DNA from 2 places in the Actinoplanes sp. SE50/110 genome. Region 1 is predicted to be linked to the other one. Evidence: riboswitches for the same ligand, from Rfam matches in the RefSeq annotation. Region 1 holds a riboswitch; the other holds the start of a gene.

Region 1 (3,914 bases):
GCAGCTCTGTTCGGCACGGCGGTCACCATCAGCCGCTTCACGGGCGCGGACATCGCTGATGCGCGCCGTACCGGTGAGGCCACCGTCGAGCAGTGTGAGCGCGATGGGCCGATCGGTCTCAGCGGATTCGGCTATGTCAAAGCGTGTGCCGTGTCCATTCGGTGGAACGGCGGCGGTGGCGAGCGGGTGATGATCGGCAAGCCTGGCTTCTTCACCGACGAGAAGCCCGGGGACACCTTCACGATCGGGGAGAACACGGGCAGCCGGGGCAGCGTCGGTTACTCGCGTGCCGAGGTGCCGCCAAGGCGGTGGGTGACCGCTCTCGTCACCCTCATCTCCATCATCGGTGTCGCGCCGCTGCTGTTCGCCATCGGCTTCGTGCGATACCGCCTGCGGAGGCGGTGATCGGGTGCTGAAGCCGGGTGCGGCGGGGCGGATCGGCGCCATGCAGCCGGTGACCGAGGCGGTGGCGCCGGCCGGCGCCGGGGTTTCGCGGTTGACCCGGGCGCGCGTGGCGATGATCGACGATCTGGCGCGGGCGCGCTGGCAGGGGCGGTGTGCCGTACTGCACGAGGATGCCGGTAATCCGTCCGGGATCTACTTTTGGGGGCTTTCGGGGGAGTGGGCGCAAGGGTGTGCGACACACCATGTGGCGTTGCACCGTGCATGTCGATCCCATATATAGTGTCGGACGCAGCTGGTTCGGTGGCCTGTGAGATGGGTTGCCGAGGCAAGAGGGAATCCGGTGCGAGACCGGGACTGCCCCGCAGCGGTGAGTGGGAACGACCGCCGTCACATCAGCACTGGGCGTGAGCCTGGGAAGCGACGGCCAGTAGGAAAGCGATACACGCCCGCGAGTCCGAAGACCTGCCAGCGCGCCGCATACGACCGTGTGCGGCGGTCGGAGGCCGCGCGGGACGGCCGACGCCGAGGGGGTCCGCCGAACGCGTGCGCGCGTCGGCGGGATGTCGGTGTCTTCCCGCGCGGGTTTCGGCCTGTTGACTCGCTAGGGGGAAGAGGGCGCCATGACGCTCACACCGGAGAAGACCGGCGTGCCGGAGCAGCGGCGGCACGTGATGCGGGTGCGGAAGCGGAACGGTGAGTTCGAGCCCGTCGACGTCAACAAGATCGTGACCGCGGTGGAGCGGTGGATCACCGGGCTGGACGAGGTGGATCCGCTGCGGGTCGCCACCAAGACGATCAGCGGGCTGTACGACGGCGCCACCACCGAGGAGCTGGACAAGCTCTCGATCCAGACCGCCGCGGAGCTGATCGGCGAGGAGCCGCAGTATTCGCGGCTGGCCGCGCGCCTGCTGATCGACCTGGTGGAGCAGGAGGTCCGGGAGCAGGGTGCGACCACGTTCAGCGAGTCGATCGAGCTGGGCTTCGCGCAGGGGCTGATCGGTGACGACGCGCACGCGTTCGTGGTGGCGCACCGGGCGGAGCTGGACGCGGCCGTGGACGTCGCCAACGACCTGCGGTTCGAGTATTTCGGGCTGCGCACGGTCGCCGACCGCTACCTGCTGCGGCACCCGATCAAGCGGGTGCCGGTCGAGACCCCGCAGTACTTCCTGATGCGGGTGGCCTGTGGACTGTCGCAGACCGCGCAGGAGGCGATCGGGTTCTACCGGCTGATGGCGTCGCTGGCCTATCTGCCCAGCTCACCGACGCTGTTCAACTCCGGCACCCGGCACACCCAGATGTCGTCGTGCTTCCTGGTCGACTCGCCGAAGGATGAGCTCGACTCGATCTACGAGCGGTATCACCAGGTCGCGAAGCTGTCGAAGTTCTCCGGCGGGATCGGCATCGCCTGGTCGCGGGTGCGCGGCCGGGGCGCGTTGATCCGGGGCACGAACGGCAAGTCGAACGGCATCGTCCCGTTCCTGAAGACGCTGGACGCCGGGGTGGCCGCGGTCAACCAGGGCGGGCGGCGCAAGGGCGCGGCGTGCGTGTACCTGGAGCCGTGGCACCCGGACGTGGAGGAGTTCCTGGAGCTGCGGGACAACACCGGCGAGGAGTCGCGGCGCACCCACAACCTGAACCTGGCGAACTGGATCCCGGACGAGTTCATGCGCCGGGTCGAAGCCGACGAGGACTGGTCGCTGATCGACCCCTCGGACGCCCCCGAACTGCCCGACCTGTTCGGTGACGCGTTCACCGAGGCGTACCGGATCGCCGAGAAGAAGGCGGTCAAGAAGATCAAGGCCCGGGAGCTGTACGGGCGGATGATGCGCACGCTCGCGCAGACCGGCAACGGCTGGATGACCTTCAAGGACCGGTCGAACGCGCTGTCGAACCAGACCGGCGCACCCGGCAACACCATCCACCTGTCGAACCTGTGCACCGAGATCCTCGAAGTCAACTCGGACGACGAGACCGCGGTCTGCAACCTCGGCTCGATCAACCTGGGCGCGCACACCACCGCCGACGGGGTCGACTGGGAGCGGCTGCGGGCCACGGTGCGCACCGCGGTCGTGTTCCTGGACCGGGTGATCGACATCAACTACTACCCGTCGCAGCAGGCGGCGGTGTCGAACCCGCGCTGGCGTCCGGTCGGACTGGGGCTGATGGGTCTGCAGGACGCGTTCTTCACGCTGCGCCTGCCGTTCGACTCGCCGGCCGCGAAGGAGCTGTCGACCCGGGTGCAGGAGGAGATCTTCCTGACCTCCCTGGAGGCGTCGGCGGGGCTCGCCGAGCAGTTCGGGGCACATCCGGCGTACGCCGAGACCCGGGCCGCGCAGGGCGATCTGCACCCGGAGCTGTGGGGTGCGCCGATGACCCAGGGCGCCCGCTGGGCCGCCGTCAAGGAGCGGATCGCGGCGCACGGGCTGCGCAACTCGCTGCTGGTCGCGATCGCCCCGACGGCCACCATCGCGTCCATCGCCGGCTGCTACGAGTGCATCGAGCCGCAGGTCAGCAACCTGTTCAAGCGCGAGACGATGTCCGGCGAGTTCCTGCAGATCAACAACTATCTGGTACGCGAGTTGAAGTCCCGCGGCCTGTGGACCCCCGAGATCCGGGAGGCGATCAAGCGCGCCGAGGGTTCGGTGCAGGACATCGCGGCGCTGCCGGCGGACGTGAAGGAGATCTTCCGGACCGCGTGGGAGCTGCCGCAGCGGGCCCTGATCGACCTGGCCGCCGCCCGCGCCCCGTTCATCGACCAGTCCCAGTCGCTGAACCTGTTCCTGGCCGCCCCGACCATCGGCAAGCTCTCGTCGATGTACCTGTACGCCTGGAAGTCCGGCCTGAAGACGTCGTACTACCTGCGCTCGCGCCCGGCGACGCGGATCCAGCAGGCCACCACGGCGGTCGCGGCCACCACGGTCGTCCCCGCCGCGACGATCCCGGTCGTCCCGGCCGCGACCACCACCCTGGTCGCCAACCCGTCCGGCCCGGGTCAGGTCGCCACCCTCAGCCTGAACCTGCTCGGCGACACCGACGGTGCCCTCGCCGCGTCCCTGGAAAACCCCGACATCTGCGAGGCCTGCCAGTAATGCTGCTCGACCCCGGAATGGACCTGACCCTGCGGCCGATGAAGTATCCGCACTTCTTCGACCGGTTCAAGGACGCCATCAAGAACACCTGGACGGTCGAGGAGGTCGACCTGCACTCCGACCTCGCCGACCTGGCGGTCCTGTCGGACGCGGAGAAGCACCTGGTGTCCCGGCTCGTCGCGTTCTTCGCCACCGGCGACACGATCGTGGCGAACAACCTGGTGCTCAACCTGTATCAGCACGTGAACAGCCCGGAGGGCCGGCTCTACCTGTCCCGGCAGCTGTTCGAGGAGGCCGTGCACGTCCAGTTCTACCTGAACCTGCTCGACACCTACGTGCCCGATGAGGCGGAGCGGTTCGAGGCGTTCGCCGCGATCGAGAACATCCCCTCGATCGCGCGCAAGGCCGAATTCTGCTTCA
Region 2 (3,914 bases), 2.3 Mb from region 1:
GGTCGAGGCGGGCGTGTCCAGGCCGACCGCGTTGCCGATCCGCGAGTGCTTCGTCGGATAGGCCGACAGCATCAGCGCGACCTTGCGCTCGGCCGGCGGGATGTGCCGCAGGCGGGCGTGCGACACCGCGATGCCGGCCACCCGAGACGCCCGCTCGGGGTCCGCGACGTACACCGAGAGCCCGTCCTGATCGATCTCCTTGAACGAGAACGGGACCGTGATGATCCGGCCGTCGAACTCCGGAATCGCCACCTGCGTCGCCGCGTCCAGCGGGCTCAGGCCGTCGTCGCTGGCCTCCCAGGTGGCGCGGGAACTGGTCAGGCAGAGGCCCTGCAGGATCGGCACGTCCAGCTCGGCCAGCACGCCGACGTCCCAGGCCTCGTCGTCACCGCCGGCGCTCGCCGTCGCCGGTCGGGTGCCACCGGCCGCCAGCACCGTCACCACCAGGGCGTCCGCCTTGCGCAGCTCGGCCAGCAGGTCGTCGGGGGCGGTGCGCAGCGAGGCCGTGAAGATCGGCAGCGGGCGGGCGCCCTTCGCCTCGATCGCCCGGCAGAGCGCATCGACGAACGCGGTGTTGCCGGCCATGTGGTGCGCGCGGTAGTAGAGGACCGCGATCGTCGGGCCGTCCGACCCTGATCCCTCTGCTGCTCGCGGCAGGATCCCCCACTGCGGGCTCTCCACCGCCGGGGCGAAGCCGTTGCCGGTCAGCAGCACCGTGTCGGACAGGAAGTCGTGCAGCGACCGCAGATTGTCGGCGCCGCCCTGCGCCAGATAGGTGTGCGCGTCCGCGGCGATGCCGGCCGGGACCGACGACAGCTTCATCAGATCGGCGTCCGGCGCCATCTCGCCGCCCAGCACCACCACCGGCAGATCCCCGCCGAGCAGCTCGTCGAGGCCCTCCTCCCAGGCCCGGCGGCCGCCCAGGATGCGGACCACGACCAGCTCCACCCCGTCCAGCAGGGCCGGCAGATCGGCCACCCCGGTGCGGGCCGGATTGCCCAGCCGCCATGCCGAGCCGCTGGCCCGGGCGCTGAGCAGGTCCGTGTCGGACGTCGACAGCAGCAGAAACACGCGTGCGCTCCCCTCGGGGTCCGCGCCCCGGGTAGTAAGAATCACGGCGACCGGAGTTCCTGGCTCCCGGGCAGCTCACCCGGTGACAGTGGCGGGACCGCGCCGGACTCGCACCGGCTTCCTCCGCGGCAGTGCCGCTCGAATTCACTTGTCGTCGCACACGCTACCGAACGTTGTGACGCCGCTGACGATTCAGGGGGCTGCCGACCCGAGGCTCCGGTCCTGTCGGGGGCCGCCCGTAGTATCCGGGCCGTGAGTCGCCTTCGACAGTCCGACACCGACGCCTGCCCCGGCGCGCTGCGGTTGCACGCCGCCGCCGACGGGCTGCTGGCGCGGGTCCGGCTGCCCGGCGGCATGCTCACCGGCGCCCAGCTGGGCTGCCTGCGCGAGCTGGCCGAGGAGTTCGGCGACCGGCGCCTGGAGCTCACCTCCCGAGCGAACCTGCAGCTCAGAGCACTCCCGCAAGACCGGGTGGAGACGGTGGCGGCCCGCCTGCGCGCCGCCGGGCTGCTGCCATCGGCAACCCACGACGCGGTACGCAACATCGCCGCCCCGCCGATGGCGAGCGACACCGTGCGGGACCTGGTCCGGCGCCTCGACGCGGCGATCTGCGCCGATCCCGGGCTGGCCGCGCTGCCCGGCAAGTTCCTGTTCGCTCTCGGGCCGGTCCCGCTCGCGGCCGACGTCACCGCCGTCCCGCTCGCCGGCTCCCCGGCCGGCGACCGGTTCGCCCTGACGTTCGGGGGGCGCGACACCGGGCTGCGCGTGACCCACGACTCGGTGATCGAGGCTCTGCTGGCGAGCGCGCACGCGTTCCTGGCCGAGCGGGAGGCGCAGCGCGGCGGCGGCGCGGCCGCGTGGCGGTTGCGCGAGCTGACCGACGGCGCGGCCCGGGTCTCCGCGCGTGTCGCCGCGGCGCTCGGTCTCGCCACGGCCGAGGTTCCCGCCGGGCCGGCCCCCGGTGGAGGCGGTCCGGCTGCGACCGACCCGCTGGCCGGCGTGACGACCGGACACGAGCAGGACGCCGCTGGCGCGCTGGTCGGCGTGGTGACCGGAAACGAGCAGGACGCCGCTGGCGCGCTGGTCGGTGTGGTGACCGGAAACGGGCAGTTCGCCGCGGGTGCGCTGGTGCCGTTGGGTCGGCTCGAAAGCCGGCAGTCGAGGCTCCTGGCGGAGGCCGAGCGCCTGGTTGTCACGCCGTGGCGCGGTGTGCTGGTCCCCGGCCTCACTCCGGAGGACGCCGCGGCCTGGGCCGGGCGGATGGCGGCGACCGGCCTGGTGGTGACCCCGACCTCCCGCTGGACCGGGGTCACCGCGTGCGCCGGCCGCCCCGGCTGCGCGAAGTCCCGGGCCGACATCCGCGCCGACGCCGAGGTCGCGACCGGCTTCGCCGACGGCCTGCCGGTCCACTGGGCCGGCTGCGAGCGTGCCTGCGGCAGCCCGGCCGGCCCGCACGTCCGGGTGGAGGCGACCGCGGCGAGCCCGGCTGCGCCCGGTTCGCTCGGCGCCGGTGGGGCGGGATACACGGTGACGCGACGGGCGGATCCGGAGACGGTGGTCGAGGTCATGCCGGCGGGAGCGCTGGGTGACGTGGTGGCGGCGGCGAGGAGAGGCTGATGGACTACGAACGCGACGGCGCGGAGATCTACCGGCGGTCGTTCGCGACCATCCGGGCCGAGGCGGACCTGAGCGGGCTGCCCGAGGATGTGGCGCGCGTGGTGGTTCGGATGATCCACGCCTGCGGGATGGTCGACCTGGTGCCGGACGTGCGGTACAGCCCGGGGGTGGCGGCCGCGGCCCGCAAGGCGCTGCTCGGCGGGGCGCCGATCCTCTGCGACGCCGAGATGGTGGCGTCCGGGGTGACCCGGCGGCGCCTGCCCGCTGCCAATGACGTGATCTGCACGCTCCGCGATCCCGCCGTGCCCGGGATCGCCGCGCGGATCGGCAACACGCGCAGCGCCGCCGCCCTCGACCTCTGGGGCGACCGCCTCGACGGCGCGGTGGTCGCGATCGGCAACGCGCCGACCGCCCTGTTCCGCCTGTTGGAGATGATCGAGGCGGGCGCGCCGCGGCCGGCGGCCGTGCTGGGCATCCCGGTCGGTTTCATCGGCGCGGCCGAGTCCAAGGACGCGCTCGCCGAGTCCGGGCTGGAGTATCTGATCGTTCGCGGCCGGCGCGGCGGCAGCGCGATGACCGCCGCCGCCGTCAACGCTCTCGCCTCGGAGGCGGAGTAGCGGGTGCCGCCCGGCGCCGGACTCGGCGCGCTTCGGCGGCGGCCGGGGTCCGGAGGCGGGGTTGTTCGCCGACGGCCGGGATCCGGCGGCGGGATTGGTGTGGCTCGCCGACGGCCGAGGTCCGGAGGCGGGATCGGTGTGGTGGACGGCGCCGGAGGGCGGGGCCGGGACGGGAAGCGGCAAGGTGGGGACTGTGACGGACGGTGTGGTTCGTGGGCGGCTTTACGGGGTCGGGCTGGGGCCCGGCGACCCCGAACTGGTCACCGTCAAGGCGGCCCGGCTGATCGAGAAGGCCGACGTGATCGCCTATCACGCGGCCCGGCACGGGCGCAGCAACGCTCGGGCGATCGCCGCCGGGTATCTGCGGGACGGGCAGATCGAGGAGGCGCTGATCTACCCGGTGACCACCGGGACCACTGATCATCCGGGGGGATATCAGGGGGCGATCGACGAGTTCTACGAGCAGGCGGCGGGGCGGCTGGCGGCTCATCTGGACGCCGGGCGCGACGTGGTGGTCCTGGCCGAGGGCGATCCGTTCTTCTACGGGTCGTACATGCACATGCACAAGCGGCTCGCGCACCGGTACGAGACGGTCGTGGTCCCCGGGGT

What was found. A riboswitch is a leader RNA that binds a small molecule or an ion and turns the genes downstream of it on or off. The one in region 1 is predicted to bind cobalamin.
Region 2: another riboswitch for cobalamin. It lies ahead of cobN (cobaltochelatase subunit CobN); the one in region 1 lies ahead of ACSP50_RS02725 (ribonucleoside-diphosphate reductase subunit alpha).

The regions. Positions count from the first base shown of each region.
Region 1 covers NZ_LT827010.1:616,859-620,772, forward strand. The annotation lists gene ACSP50_RS02720 (DUF6346 domain-containing protein) at 1-405, shown strand, start outside; cobalamin riboswitch at 682-890, shown strand; gene ACSP50_RS02725 (ribonucleoside-diphosphate reductase subunit alpha) at 1,026-3,494, shown strand; gene ACSP50_RS02730 (ribonucleotide-diphosphate reductase subunit beta) at 3,494-3,914, shown strand, end outside.
Region 2 covers NZ_LT827010.1:7,597,452-7,601,365, forward strand. The annotation lists gene cobN (cobaltochelatase subunit CobN) at 1-1,071, opposite strand, end outside; cobalamin riboswitch at 1,102-1,242, opposite strand; gene ACSP50_RS33955 (precorrin-3B synthase) at 1,324-2,688, shown strand; gene ACSP50_RS33960 (precorrin-8X methylmutase) at 2,685-3,305, shown strand; gene ACSP50_RS33965 (precorrin-2 C(20)-methyltransferase) at 3,499-3,914, shown strand, end outside.